One region of the Pseudomonas extremaustralis genome, then DNA from elsewhere that is predicted to be linked to it. Evidence: riboswitches for the same ligand, from Rfam matches in the RefSeq annotation. Region 1 holds a riboswitch; each other region holds the start of a gene.

Region 1 (4,793 bases):
AGATGCCATAGTCCAAACAATAAGTCACAAAGACCGCGATTGAATTTGCAAATCGATGTGATAGAAGGCATAGTCTCGACTTCTTTACACATCAGCCACGGTCGTGCCCATGCTAAATCGCTTCGCACCCCTCGTGCCTCTCGCACTCGTTACCCTGTTGTTTGGTTGCGCTTCTCACACCCAACAAGTAGCAGAGCAGCACAAATCCCAGGTTCAAAATCACGCCAAATTCGTCGCGGCTCAATCTTCTACCGTTTATGAAGAAGAATTGGCGACGGAAAAGGAACTGGCCGACTTCGCCGGCAACAAGCCTTATCAGCTTCCAGTTCTGGCCGACAGCATCCTCGAACGCGGCATGTCCCTGATCGGTACCCGTTACCGTTTCGGCGGTACCTCCGAAGCCGGTTTCGACTGCAGCGGTTTCATCGGCTACCTGTTTCGTGAAGAAGCTGGCATGAACCTGCCACGCTCGACGCGCGAAATGATCAACGTGAATGCACCGTTGGTCGCACGCAATAACCTCAAGCCCGGTGATCTGCTTTTCTTCAGTACCAGCGGTCGTGGTCGCGTAAGCCACGCGGGTATCTACCTGGGCGACAACCAGTTTATCCACTCCAGCAGCCGTCGCAGTGGCGGTGTTCGGGTCGACAGTCTGGGTGACAGCTACTGGAGCAAAACCTTCATCGAAGCCAAGCGTGCACTCGCCATGGCCCCGACGACGATTACCGCTAGCAAGTAAACTTAAAGTGATACTTGAAGTTTGACGTGTAAGCGCTAGAATCCCTGGACATTGTTGTAATCCGTTCGCGCAAGCTCTGCTTGCGCGTTCTGGTTTTCAGCGTTCGGCAGCGAAAGCCGCATCCAGACCAGGATTGTTCTGCACATGTCGACCTCGGCCCGCCTGATTCTAATTCTTTGCGCCGCGCTGCTCAGCGCCTGCGCAAGCCGCACACCGTCGCCCGCTCACGTAGCGATGAAGCCCAGGCCGGTGTTCAGCTATTCCAACCAAAGTTTTTCGCCTGCCGCCGAAGATGTGCTGTTCCGTGCGTTGGGCCTGGTCGGTACGCCTTATCGTTGGGGTGGCAATACGCCGGACTCGGGGTTTGATTGCAGTGGCCTGATCGGTTTTGTCTTTCGCGACGCCGCCGGTATCTCCTTGCCGCGTACGACCCGTGAACTCATCGTCATGCGTGGCCAGGACGTAAGCGAACAGAACCTGCAAACCGGCGACCTGCTGTTCTTCGCCACCGGTGGCGGCTCGCAGGTCAGCCACGCCGGGATCTATGTGGGCGAGGGTCGCTTTGTCCACGCGCCGCAAACCGGCGGTACGGTGAAGCTGGATACCTTGTCCAAGGCCTATTGGCAGAATGCCTACCTCAGCGCCAAGCGCGTGTTGCCGGCCGAGCACTTGGCCCGCAACCCCTGAGTCAACCCAAGATCCCAATGTGGGAGGGGCAAGCCCTTTCCCACATCTGTTTTGTGGTGGTCTTGGGAGCGGTTACTTAGCCGCAGAAACTCGCCACACCTTATTCCCCACATCATCGGCCACCAGTAAATCGCCCTGCTTGTCGATGACAACGCCCACCGGTCGGCCCATGGCTTTCTCATCCTTGTCGAGGAACCCGGTCAGCACGTCCACCGGCTGGCCTTTAGGCTGGCCACCCTCGAATGGTACGAAGATCACCTTGTAGCCACTGTGCGGCTTGCGGTTCCACGAACCATGCTGGCCGATGAATGCACCGTGGGTGAAGGGCGCTGGAAGGGTGCTGCCCTCGGCGAAGGTCAATCCTAACGACGCAGTGTGAGGACCCACCGCATAGTCCGGTGCGATGGCCTTGGCGACCAGTTCTGGATTTTGCGGGGTGACGCGCACGTCCACATGCTGGCCGTAATAGCTGAAGGGCCAGCCATAAAACGCACCATCCTTGACCGAGGTGATGTAGTCCGGCACCAGGTCGCTGCCGATCTCGTCGCGCTCGTTCACGGCCGTCCACAGCTTGCCACTCTGGGGTTCCCAGGCCATGCCGTTGGGATTGCGCAGGCCGGAGGCGAAGATGCGGTGCTGGCCGCTCGCACGGTCGACTTCCCAGATCGCGGCGCGGCCTTGTTCTGCCTCCAGGCCGTTTTCGCCGACGTTGCTGTTGGAGCCTACGCTGACATACAGCTTGCTGCCATCCTGGCTGGCCACCACGTTTTTGGTCCAGTGATGGTTCAACGGGCCGCCGGGCAAATCGACGACCGTGGTGCCGGCAGATTTGATCGCAGTTTCACCCGGCTGATAGGCGAAGCGCAGCAGCTTGTCCGAGTCGGCCACATACAAGTCGTTGCCGACCAGAGCCATGCCAAACGGCGAATTGAGGTGTTCCAGGAACGCCGTGCGGGTCTCGGCGACACCGTCGTGGTCGGCGTCACGCAGCAACGTGATGCGATTCGGGCTCGGCACGCCGGCACCGGCCCGGCCCATGACCTTCTCCATGACCCAGCCGCGAATGCCCTTGGAGTCATCGGGCTTGGGCGGCGCGTTGGTTTCCGCGACCAGCACATCGCCGTTGGGCAACACATACAGCCAGCGGGGATGGTCCAGGCCCTCGGCGAACGCCGTCACTTGGGTACCGGCGGCGGCCGTTGGCTTCACGCCGTCCGGCCAGCCGATGGCGGGGGCGATGTTCACGGTGGGGATCAGCGTCTTGTTCGGCTCCGGTAGCTTGGGCGTGGGCCCGGTGCCATCGGAGACCTGCAGCGTGGAGGTTTCACCGCAGGCGGCGAGGGTGCCGGCGAGCATGATGAGCAGGGCGAGTCTGGTTTTGTGCATGGTGTTCTCCTTGATACCTGTAAGGGTAGAGGCGATCGGCGGTGCGATGGTTCAAGTCCGGGGCCGGCTTTAATTGACGCTCCACCCCCAACCCACTAACCTTCGCCGCTTGTTCCAGGTGCTCTGTGACCTGTGGGTCGACAGAGTGAAACAGGGAAGCCGGTGAGTGAGCGCACTTGTACACAGTGCTGCCGCGATTCCGGCGCTGCCCCCGCAACGGTAAATGAGTCAAGACGCTGCCTTTTGCCACTGTATCGCTGGCGATATGGGAAGGCGCATCGTCGGCCTGCTCGCGCGCTCTATCAGCGCTCGCGCGCCACTCATGAGTCCGGAGACCGGCCTGGATCATCCAACAGCATCACGGTGGGCGATGCTTGGCTGTCTGTTTTTTCTTTTCCTGCCCGCCGTTTTTGTCCAGCCCCAACGGAGAGCTGCCATGACCGATTCCCCCGAGCGCGACGAGCGCCACCTGGCGCGCATGCTGCGCAAAAAAGCCGTGATCGACGAGCGCATTGCCAATTCCCCGAACGAATGCGGCCTGCTGCTGGTGTTGACCGGCAACGGCAAAGGCAAGAGCAGCTCGGCGTTCGGCATGCTCGCCCGCGCCATGGGCCATGGTATGCAGTGCGGTGTGGTGCAGTTCATCAAGGGGCGCAACAGTACCGGTGAAGAGCTGTTCTTCCGCCGCTTCCCCGAGCAAGTGCGTTTTCACGTCATGGGCGAAGGCTTCACCTGGGAAACCCAGGATCGCCAGCGCGATATCGCCGCCGCCGAAGCCGCCTGGGCGGTGTCCCGCCAGTTGCTGCAAGACCCGGGCATCGGCCTGGTGGTTCTGGATGAACTGAACATTGCCCTCAAGCACGGTTACCTTGATTTGGACCAGGTACTCAGCGACCTGCAAGCGCGCCCGCCGATGCAGCACGTGGTGGTCACCGGTCGTGGGGCCAAGCCTGAATTGATCGAAATGGGCGACACCGTCACCGAGATGGGCATGCTCAAGCACGCGTTCCAGGCCGGTATCAAGGCGCAGAAAGGCGTCGAACTTTGAATCAGCCCCGTCACTGCCCGGCTGTGTTGATCGCCGCTCCGGCGTCCGGCCAGGGCAAAACCACCGTCACCGCCGCACTGGCCCGTTTGCACCGCAACCTGGGGCGCAAGGTGCGCGTGTTCAAATGCGGTCCGGATTTTCTCGACCCGATGATCCATGAGCGCGCCAGCGGGGCGCCGGTGTATCAATTGGACATGTGGATGGTGGGCGAGCAGGAAAGTCGTCGCTTGCTGTGGGAAGCGGCGGGGGAGGCCGACCTGATCCTGATCGAAGGCGTGATGGGCCTGTTCGATGGCACGCCTTCCAGCGCCGACCTGGCACGACACTTTGGTGTACCGGTGTTGGCCGTGATCGACGGCACGGCCATGGCCCAGACCTTCGGGGCCCTGGCCCTTGGCCTGGCGCGCTATCAGCCGGATTTGCCGTTCGCCGGCGTGCTGGCCAACCGCGTCGGCACTTTGCGGCATGCGCAACTGCTCGAAGGCAGCCTCACCGAAGGCCTGCGCTGGTATGGCGCGTTGTCCCGCGAAACCGGGATCGAGTTGCCCAGCCGTCATTTGGGCCTGGTGCAAGCCAGTGAGCTGAATGACCTCGATGTGCGCCTGGATGCCGCCGCCCAAGCCCTGGGCAGCAGCTGTGAAGTCGCGTTGCCGCCGCCGGTGACCTTTGCCGCGCCCGCCGTGATCGAGGCCGAGCCGTTGCTGGCCGGGGTGCGCATTGCTGTGGCCCGCGACGAAGCGTTTGCCTTCACCTACGGTGCCAGCCTGGATCTGTTGCGGGCGATGGGCGCCGAGTTGTGTTTCTTCTCGCCGATCCATGATCGCCAATTGCCCGAGGCCGACAGTCTCTATCTACCCGGCGGTTACCCGGAGTTGCACCACCAGGCGCTGGCGCAAAACACGCCGATGCTCGATGCCATCCGTGCCCATCACG
Region 2 (4,793 bases), 1.8 Mb from region 1:
GCCCTTGCCCGGCAACCATTCCAGATTGCCGTGCTTGCCCACGTGAATCAGGGCATGGGCGCCATAGGTGTGGCGCAGCCAGAAGTAGAACGCCAGGTAGCCGTGGGGTGGTACCAGGTCCGGGTCGTGGTACACCGCGCTGGCGTCCACCTGATAACCCCGCGCCGGCTGGATGCCGACAAAGGTCAGGCCCAGGCGCAGGCCGGCGATCATCAGGCGCCCGTCACGGCACATCGGATCTTGATCGGGCGTACCCCAACGCGCCAGCACGGCCTGGCGATTGGCTTCGGGCAAACGCTGGAACATCGCCTCGTACTCGTCCAGGCCGAGGCTTTGGTGACAGGGGCGCAGGTCGAGGCTGTCGAGGTCATTGGTGACGCCACCGAGCAGCTCGTGGATCAGTGCAGTGCCGCTCGCGGGCAGGTGCTCGGGCAGCGGATACCCTTCGGCTCGCAGCGCCCGCAGGATATTCAGCGCCGCGGCGGGTGTATCCAGGCCCACACCGTTGCCGATGCGGCCATCGCGGGTCGGGTAGTTGGCGAGGATCAGGGCGATGCGCTTTTGCGCATTCGGCACCCGTGCCAGCTCGACCCAGCGGCGCGCCAGCTCGGCAACAAAGTCCATGCGCTCCGGCGCGGCGCGGTAGCACACCACATCCGACTGGCTGCGCTCGCTGCGCCAGGCCAGGTCCTTGAAGCTGATGGGCCGACTGATGATGCGCCCGTCCAGTTCCGGCAAGGCGATGTGCATCGCCAGATCGCGAGGGCCGAGGCCTTGCTCGCTGGCTTCCCAGCCGGGCTGGTTGTCCTGGGCGCAGATCGCCTGGATCACCGGGATGTTGCGGCGAAACGGTCGCAGATGCGGCGTTTCGGGGCTGGATTGAGCAAACCCGGTGGTGTTCAGAATCACCGCCGCCCCGACCTCATCCAGCGCGTCTTCGACCATCGCCAGGCAGCCGGGCTCTTTCAGACTGGCCACCGCCATCGGCAAGGGATTGAGACCCGCCGCCTGCAAGCGCTGGCAAAACACGTCGATAAAACCGGTATTGGCCGCCTGCAAATGGGAGCGGTAGAACAGCACGGCCGCGACGGGCCAATCGGCGTTCCAATCCATCTGCCAGTCGGTAAGGCGTGCATCGGCTTTGTGCGGGTGATAAATCGCGGTGCGCGGCAGGGTCTGGGGCTCGCGCCAGGCATAGTCGCGGCCCAGGTAAGCGCTGGCCAGGCAGCGGTAGAAATCCAGCGCATTGCCCAGGCCACCCTGGCGCAGGAAGTGCCACAGGCGGTCGCGCTCCGGCGCGCCAACGGTGCTCAGGCCGCTGAGTTCCGGATCGGGGCGATCGTCCCCCGGCACCAGGATCAGTTGCACGCCGCGCTCGGCCAACGCCACCAGGCGCTCGATGCCGTAGCGCCAATAGCCGATGCCGCCGTGCAGCGAAAGCAGGATGACCTTGGCATGGCGCAGCACTTCATCGACGTACAGGTCGACCGAAGCGTGGTTCTGCACCTGCATCGGGTTAGCCAGGCGAAAGCTGGGGTAATCCTGCGGCAACTGCTGGGCCGCTTCGGCCAGCAGCGCCAGGCTGGAATCGCCGCTGCACAGGATCACCAGCTCGGCCGGGGTTTGTCCAAGGTCGGCGATGTTGTCGTCGGAAACGAAACCACCGGGCTGGGTCCTGAGCAGGTGCATGGGTCAGGCGCTGAGGGCGGCGCGCAATTGCGCTTCGAGGCCCGCCGCATTCAGCTCCTGGCCGATCAGCACCAGGCGCGTGGTGCGCGCTTCATCGGCGGCCCAGGCACGGTCGAAGTGTTTGTCGAAGCGGGTGCCCACGCCCTGGATCAGCAGGCGCATCGATTTGTTCGGGATCGCGGCGAAGCCTTTGACGCGCAGGATGCCGTGTTGAACCACCAGTTGGGTCAGGGCATCGAGCAGCAGGGCTTCGTCGGACTGCGGCAGGTCGATGGAGATGGAATCAAAGGCGTCGTGGTCGTGGTCGTCTTCACCTTCGTGGTGATGATCGTGATGGCTGTGGCGGCCGTCGATATGTTCTTCGGAACCAGCGCCCAGGCCGATCAACACGTCCAGCGGCACACGACCGCTGCTGGCTTCAATGATCTTGACCGCCGGCGGCAACTCTTCGGCGACTTCCAGGCGCACGCGGGCCAGGTCTTCGGGGTGGATCAGGTCGCACTTGTTGAGGATCACCAGGTCGGCGCTGGCCAGTTGGTCGGCGAACAGCTCGTGCAGCGGCGATTCGTGGTCCAGGTTCGGGTCGAGCTTGCGCTGGGCGTCGACCTGGTCCGGGAAAGCCGCGAAGGTGCCGGCGGCCACGGCCGGGCTGTCGACCACGGTGATCACGGCGTCAACCGTGCAGGCGCTGCGGATTTCCGGCCACTGGAAGGCCTGGACCAAGGGTTTTGGCAGGGCCAGGCCCGAGGTTTCGATGAGGATATGGTCGAGGTCGCCGCGACGGGCCACCAATTCGCGCATCACCGGGAAGAACTCTTCCTGCACGGTGCAGCACAGGCAGCCGTTGGCCAGCTCATACACACGACCGTTGGCTTCTTCCTCGGTGCAACCGATGGAGCACTGTTTGAGGATTTCACCGTCGATGCCCAGCTCGCCGAACTCGTTGACGATCACCGCGATGCGACGGCCCTGGGCGTTGTCGAGCATATGGCGCAACAAGGTGGTTTTGCCCGAGCCGAGAAAGCCGGTGACGATGGTGACGGGGAGTTTGGCCAGTGTTTTCATCGGATGCCCTTGGGGGCGGGCATACGGGACGATAGGCCCTGCGGCGACGCGCAGCAGCGGATTTCGTCACCGGATCACCCCGCCCGGTTGAAATGGAAAATCGAGTGCGAGGCAGGTCTCCTGGCTTGGGGCTTGCGGATCTTGCGACCGGCGCTGGCTGCGCCTTCCCGCCGTATCGGCAGTGGCGTGGCAGTCAGATGAACCCTTCACAGTTGCGGGGGCAGCCGCGGCTTGAACCGCGTTCCCTTCTTAGCTTCGGCCTGGGCCGAAGAACCTCGAAGGTGCAAGGCTACAGGGGCTCGGTCAATTTGACTACCGTCGCTCTGCATGCTTTCCTACACGCCTTGTTTCGGGTGCCCTTCACAGGGTGAAACGGGAAACCGGTGCGTCATAGCGTTATGACCAGTCCGGTGCTGCCCCCGCAACGGTAAGCGAGCGAAGCGTCACAGCCACTGTGCTTTATGCATGGGAAGGCGATGCTTTTCAGGACTCGATGGATGAGCCCCCTCGCAAGCCCGGAGACCGGCCCGAAAAATTTCAGATAACAAACCCGCGGTGGGCGGGCGCTGTTTCAACCCTGCGTGCCCGGCTCGCGGGGTTTGCATGCGCTCGTGTCACCCTGACACCTGAAAGGGACGCGCCATGTCGATCATCAGCAGCACTTCGCACACCACCCACCGCACCACCACCCTCAGCCAACGCCTGACCGCCGCCATCGGCGCGTCGATCCTCGGTGCGTGCCTGGTGTACTTCGCCGGTTTCTCCCATATCGAAGCCGTGCACAACGCGGCCCACGATACCCGCCACAGCGCCGCGTTCCCCTGCCACTGAGACCTGCCGACATGATCAAGCGTATTGCGCAAACCGCAGGCTTCACCGGCCTGCTGGCCGCCCTGCTGCTGACCCTGCTGCAAAGCTTCTGGGTCGCACCGCTGATTCTGCAGGCGGAATCCTTCGAAAAAGCCCCGGCCGCGACACAAATGCCCCATGAGCATGCCGCCGGTGCCGCCGCCCACAGCCATGACACCGAAGCCTGGGAGCCGGAAGACGGCTGGCAGCGCGTGCTGTCCACCACAGGCGGCAATCTGGTGGTCGCCGTCGGGTTTGCCCTGATGCTGGCCGGTCTCTACACCCTGCGCGCACCGACCCGCACCGCCCAAGGCCTGCTGTGGGGCCTGGCCGGTTACGCGACCTTTGTGCTGGCGCCGACCCTGGGCCTGCCACCGGAGTTGCCGGGCACCGCCGCCGCCGAGCTGACGCTGCGCCAAACCTGGTGGATCGGCACCGCAGCGTCCACTGCTGTCGGTATCGCGTTGATCGTGTTCGGCCGCAGTTGGCTGCTCAAGGTGCTGGGCGTGGCGATCCTGGCCGTTCCCCACCTGATCGGCGCGCCGCAACCGCAAGTGCACTCGATGCTGGCCCCGGAGGCCCTGGAGGCGCAGTTCAAGATCGCTTCGCAGCTGACCAACGTGGCGTTCTGGCTGGCCCTGGGCCTGATCAGCGCTTGGCTGTTCCGCCGCAACCGCGACGATCAATACTCGGCATGACTCTGGTGGCCGGGCTGGGTTGCCAACGGGGTTGTGATGTTCACACCCTGCTGGCGCTGCTCGATGCCGCCCTGGCCGAAGCTGGAATCGAGCGTCGGCGCGTCACGGCGCTGGCGAGTATCGATCTCAAACAGGATGAACCAGGGCTGGTTGCACTGTCCCAGTTGCTGCAAGTGCCGTTGCAGTGTTTCAACGCCGGGCAGTTGGCGGCCTACGAAAGCCGGTTGAGCCATAAATCAGCCGTCGCTTTCGCGCATACCGGCTGCCATGGCATCGCCGAAAGCGCCGCGCTGGCCCTGGCCGAACACCTCGCCGATGCCCCCGCCCATCTGCTGGTCCCCCGCCGCAAAAACGCCCAGGCCACCGTTGCATTGGCCTGCGCCGGGTAAAATCCCGATAATTGCCGCTCACGATCATGAGCAATCTTCATGCTCACCCGGTTTGCACAGGAATTTCCATGACCGTCTACTTCATCGGCGCCGGCCCCGGCGA
Region 3 (4,793 bases), 320 kb from region 1:
AGGTGGGTGGCGTCCACGTCGTGCAGGGCTTGGTGCACGATGGCGTCGTCGTCGCGTGACCAGGGGCTCAGCGCCGACAGCCACGGCGTGCGCCCCAGCGCCACGGCATCGAAGACGCGGATGGCATCGTCGGTGTCGGCCTGTTGTTCCACCACCGCCAGTTGTTGCGCGATGGCGCGTCGGGATAGATCGCCCAGCCGCTCGCCGCCCAGGCGCACTTCGCCGCTGGTCGGTGCGCGCAAGCCGGCGAGCAGTTTGAGCAGGGTGGATTTGCCTGAGCCGTTCGGACCGACGATCCCTAGGGTTTCACCGGAGCGAACCTCCAGGTGAATATCGCGCAGCAACTCGGCCTCGCGCACCTTGAAGCCCAGCCCGGTGCAACTGAGCACCGTCATCGCGCATTCCTCCGGCCGATCAGGATCAGCGCAAACACCGGCGCGCCGACCAATGCCGTCACCACCCCGACCGGAATCACCTGGCCCTTGATCACGGTGCGCGACAGCACATCCGCCGCGATCAAAAACAACGCACCGCCCAACGCACTCGCCGGCAACAAGCGCGAGTGTCCTGTGCCCAGCAGCAGGCGCGCGGCATGGGGGATCACCAGGCCGACAAAGCCGATGGCGCCGACAATCGACACCATTACCGCCGTGACCAATGCCGCGCAGGCCACCAACACCAGTTGCACGCGGCGCACCGGAATGCCCAGGGACGCCGCCGAGTCGCGGCCAAAGGTGAACGCATCCAGCGCCCGTCGATGCCACAGGCACACCGCCAGCCCCACGATCGCCACCGGCACCGCCAGCCACACCGACGGCCAGCGCACGCCGCTGAGGTTGCCCAGCAGCCAGAACAGAATGCCGCGCGCCTGTTCGGAGCTGGCCGACTTGGTGATCAGGAACGCAGTCAGCGCGTTGAACAGCTGCGAACCGGCGATGCCCGCGAGGATGATCTGCCCGGTGCCGCCGGACGCGCCGCTGGCCCGCGCCAGCAGGATCACCAGCGCAAACGCGGCCATCGCGCCGACGAAGGCGCCCGCCGACAACGACACCAAACCGCCGCCCACGCCCATCAACACCACCAGCACCGCACCGGTCGAGGCGCCGGCGCTGATGCCCAGCAGGTAGGGATCGGCCAGCGGATTACGCAGCAACGACTGCAAGACCACCCCGCAGGTGGCCAGCCCGGCACCGCAGGCGGCGGCGACCAGGGCGCGGGTGAGGCGGTAGTTCCACACCACGCCTTCGTCGATGGGATCGAGCACGTAGCCGGCGTGCCACAGTTTGTTGGCGAGCACCTGCAACACCACCTTTGGCGCGATGGCGGTTTCGCCGATGGCTACGCCGGCGAGGAGGGCGATCAGCAGCAGCGCGAGGGCGAGGAGGGTGCGTGTCATTTCGGCAGGTCGTAGCCGTCGATGGCGTGCGCCAGTTGTTCCAGGCCATCGAAGGTGCGCACGCTGGCCTGCAGGGCCATGGCGTCGAGGATGATGATGCGGTTGTGTTTGACCGCGTCCATGTTGCGGGTCACCGGGTCGCTGCGCAGGAAGGCGAGTTTCTGTTCGTGGTCGTCGGCCGGGTAGCGACGGCGGTCCATGCGCGCGATCACCAGGAACGTCGGGTTGGCTTTGGCGAGGGTTTCCCAGCCGACGGCGGGCCACTCTTCATCGGACTGCACCACGTTGTGCAGGCCCAGGGTCTCGAGCATGAATTCGGGGACACCCTTGTGGCCGGCCACGTACGGGTCGCTGGCCATCTCGGCGCTGGAGAACCACACCAGCGCGCTGGCTTGCTTGAGGCCCTTGCTCTGCGCGGTGGCCACGGACCGGGCCAGGCGCGCCTGGAGTTCGGCGTTGAGTTGTCGGCCGCGATCCGGCACGTCGAAAATCTCGGCCAACTGGCTGATGCCCTTATAGATCGTCTCGACGCGAAACGGCGCCAGCCGCGTGCCGTCGGCGCCCACCCGGTTGTCCTTGGCTTCGCAGTCGGAGGGCAGCAGGTAGGTGGGGATTTTCAACTCATGAAATTGCTCGCGGGTACCGACCACGCCTTGCGGGCCGACCACCCATTCCAGCTCGGCGGCCACCAGTTGCGGGCGCTTGGCGATGACGGCTTCGAAGCTGGGCTCGTTGTCGGCCAGGCGCGGGATCTTGTCGTTCTGGACCTTGAACGACGGCAACACGTTGTTGAACCACAGCGAGGTGCCAACCACGGTATCGCCCACGCCCAAGGCATAGAGCATTTCGGTGGCGGCCTGGCCGATGGTCACACTGCGTGCGGGTGCCTGCTGGAAGGTCAGGGTGCTGCCGCAGTTTTCGAGGGTCAGCGGGTAGTGGGTGGAGGTCGCCTGGGCCAAGGCACAGAAGCCCAGGCCGGCGAGCAGGGCGGTGGTGCGTAGCAGCATGGGGCAATCTCCGTGTGGACCGTACTGGAAAAAACAGGGGGGGTACGGTTCGGAAATCCACGCTTGAACGCTGCCGGTCAGGCAGGCAAGGATGTCCTTCCCGGACACCCCGCCGGTCAGTGATGTTGCTGGGCCGGCAGGTCTCCTGACTGATGCGTCGTCGCCACGCTCCAACCTTCCCGGACAAGGTCCAGTGGCATCGAGGAGCAGGCTCGGCATCTACAGTTGCGGGGGCAGTTCCGATTGACGCGGGGACACCGCGCTTCGGATTCCCTATTAGTCCCGTTTGGGAACCGGCGCGGTATGGTAGTCGATGCGGTTGCAGGGCGCGAGCGTGCTCGCGCCTGCCCCTTGTTTACTTGCGGTTGAGCCACACCGTCTGCGCATTGCAGAATTCGCGCACGCCAAAGTGCGACAACTCGCGGCCGAACCCGCTCTTCTTCACGCCACCGAACGCCACCCGAGGGTCGGACACGCTGAAGGCATTGACGAAGATCCCGCCGGTTTCCAGCTGGTTGGCAATTTCGCCTGCCTTGGCCGGGTCGCTGGTGAAGATGCTCGCGGTGAGGCCGAACTCGCTGTCGTTGGCCAGGGCCACGGCGTGGTCGGCATCGCGGGCGGTGATGATCGAGGCCACGGGGCCGAACAGCTCCTGTCTGAACGAGGTCATCTGGTCGGTGACGTCTGCCAGTACGGTGGGCGCATAGTAGTTACCGGCGCCGGGCACTTTGTCGCCGCCCAGCAGCAGGGTCGCGCCTTCTGCCAGGGTGGCCTGGACCTGGCCGTGCAGTTCGTCGCGCAGGTCGAAGCGCGCCATCGGGCCGACGTAGGTGTCGGTCGAAGTCGGCTCACCCATCACCAGGGCGCGGCTGGCTTCGACGAATTTGGCGGTAAAGGCTTGCACCACGCCTTCCTCGATGATCAGGCGCTTGGCGGCGGCGCAGACTTGGCCGCTGTTCTGGAAGCGCCCGATGACGGCGGCTTGCACGGCGGCGTCGAGGTCGGCGTCGTTGAGCACGATGAACGGGTCGGAGCCGCCCAGTTCCAGCACGCATTTTTTCAGCGCGGCACCGGCCTGGGAGCCGATGGCCATGCCGGCGCGCACGCTGCCGGTGAGGGTGACGGCAGCGATGCGTGGGTCGGCGATGGCGCTGGACACGCCGTCGGTGGTCACGTTGATGACTTCGAACAGGCCTTCAGGGAAACCGGCTTTTTGAAACGCGGCTTTCATCAGGTAGGCGCTGCCCATCACGTTTGGCGCGTGTTTGAGCACGTAGGTGTTGCCGGCGAGCAGGGTCGGCACGGCGCCGCGCAGCACTTGCCACACCGGGAAGTTCCACGGCATCACGGCGAGGATCGGGCCCAGTGGGCGGTATTCGATCTGTGCGCTGCCGTTGTCCACCAGGGTCGGTTCCGGGGCGAGCATGGCCGGGCCGTGGGCGGCGTACCATTCGCTCAGTTGTGCGCATTTCTCGATTTCGGCACGGGCCTGGGCGATGGGTTTGCCCATTTCCAGAGTGATCATCTGCGCCATCGCTTCGGCTTGATCGCGCAAGGCGCCGGCCAGGGCCAGCAGTAATTCGGCGCGCTGGCTCACCGGCTGGCGGCGCCAGGTGCGGAAGGCGACGGTGGCGCGGTCGAGGGCGGCGTTCAGTTGGGCGGCGGTTTCGTAAGGGTAGCTGCCGACCGTTTCGCCATTGGCGGGGTTGATCGACAGGGCGTGGGTCTGGTGGGTGATCGCGTTCATGGCACCGTCCGGCTGAATGGGGGGATGGAGTCAGCCTACGGGGCTGCATGTTTTCTGGAAACTGAATAATATTGAGCAATACGTTCACGATTGGAGAATGATTTGGATCTGGTGCAGCTGGAAATCTTCAAGGCCGTTGCCGAGCAAGGCAGCATCAGCGCCGCCGCGCAGCTGATTCATCGCGTGCCGTCGAACCTGACCACGCGCATCAAGCAACTGGAGCAGGACTTGGGTGTGGAGCTGTTTATCCGCGAGAGAAGCCGCCTGCGCCTGTCGCCGGCCGGGTGGAATTTCCTCGGCTATGCGCGACGCATCCTCGACCTGGTGCAGGAAGCCCGCGCCACGGTGGCGGGGGAAGAGCCCCAGGGCGCCTTTGCCCTCGGTTCGCTGGAGAGTACGGCGGCGGTGCGCATCCCCGCGCTGCTGGCGGCATACAATCAGAAACACACCAAGGTCGAGTTGGACCTGAGCACCGGACCGTCCGGGACGATGATCGAAGGCGTGTTGTCAGGGCGCCTGGCGGCGGCATTCGTCGACGGGCCGGTGTTGCACGCGACCCTGGAGGGCGTGGCGGTGTTCGAGGAAGAGATGGTGGTGATTGCGCCGTTGCATCACGCGCCGATCACACGAGGGCAGGATGTGA

Evidence for each region. A riboswitch is a leader RNA that binds a small molecule or an ion and turns the genes downstream of it on or off. The one in region 1 is predicted to bind cobalamin.
Region 2: linked by a shared signal. The riboswitch ahead of cobW (cobalamin biosynthesis protein CobW) and the one ahead of cobO (cob(I)yrinic acid a,c-diamide adenosyltransferase) in region 1 are both predicted to bind cobalamin.
Region 3: linked by a shared signal. The riboswitch ahead of BLR63_RS02665 (ABC transporter substrate-binding protein) and the one ahead of cobO (cob(I)yrinic acid a,c-diamide adenosyltransferase) in region 1 are both predicted to bind cobalamin.

Annotation. Positions count from the first base shown of each region.
Region 1 is NZ_LT629689.1:207,763-212,555, forward strand. Features, by position in the region: gene BLR63_RS00980 (C40 family peptidase) at 110-739, shown strand; gene BLR63_RS00985 (C40 family peptidase) at 884-1,426, shown strand; gene BLR63_RS00990 (PQQ-dependent sugar dehydrogenase) at 1,499-2,812, opposite strand; cobalamin riboswitch at 2,912-3,170, shown strand; gene cobO (cob(I)yrinic acid a,c-diamide adenosyltransferase) at 3,249-3,860, shown strand; gene BLR63_RS01000 (cobyrinate a,c-diamide synthase) at 3,857-4,793, shown strand, end outside.
Region 2 is NZ_LT629689.1:1,989,712-1,994,504, forward strand. Features, by position in the region: gene cobN (cobaltochelatase subunit CobN) at 1-1,689, opposite strand, end outside; gene cobW (cobalamin biosynthesis protein CobW) at 1,693-2,754, opposite strand; cobalamin riboswitch at 2,848-3,047, opposite strand; cobalamin riboswitch at 3,089-3,299, shown strand; gene BLR63_RS09285 (CbtB domain-containing protein) at 3,397-3,585, shown strand; gene BLR63_RS09290 (CbtA family protein) at 3,597-4,301, shown strand; gene BLR63_RS09295 (cobalamin biosynthesis protein) at 4,298-4,690, shown strand; gene cobM (precorrin-4 C(11)-methyltransferase) at 4,759-4,793, shown strand, end outside.
Region 3 is NZ_LT629689.1:527,179-531,971, forward strand. Features, by position in the region: gene BLR63_RS02655 (ABC transporter ATP-binding protein) at 1-395, opposite strand, end outside; gene BLR63_RS02660 (FecCD family ABC transporter permease) at 392-1,396, opposite strand; gene BLR63_RS02665 (ABC transporter substrate-binding protein) at 1,393-2,403, opposite strand; cobalamin riboswitch at 2,522-2,716, opposite strand; gene BLR63_RS02670 (aldehyde dehydrogenase family protein) at 2,759-4,150, opposite strand; gene ptrR (putrescine utilization regulator PtrR) at 4,253-4,793, shown strand, end outside.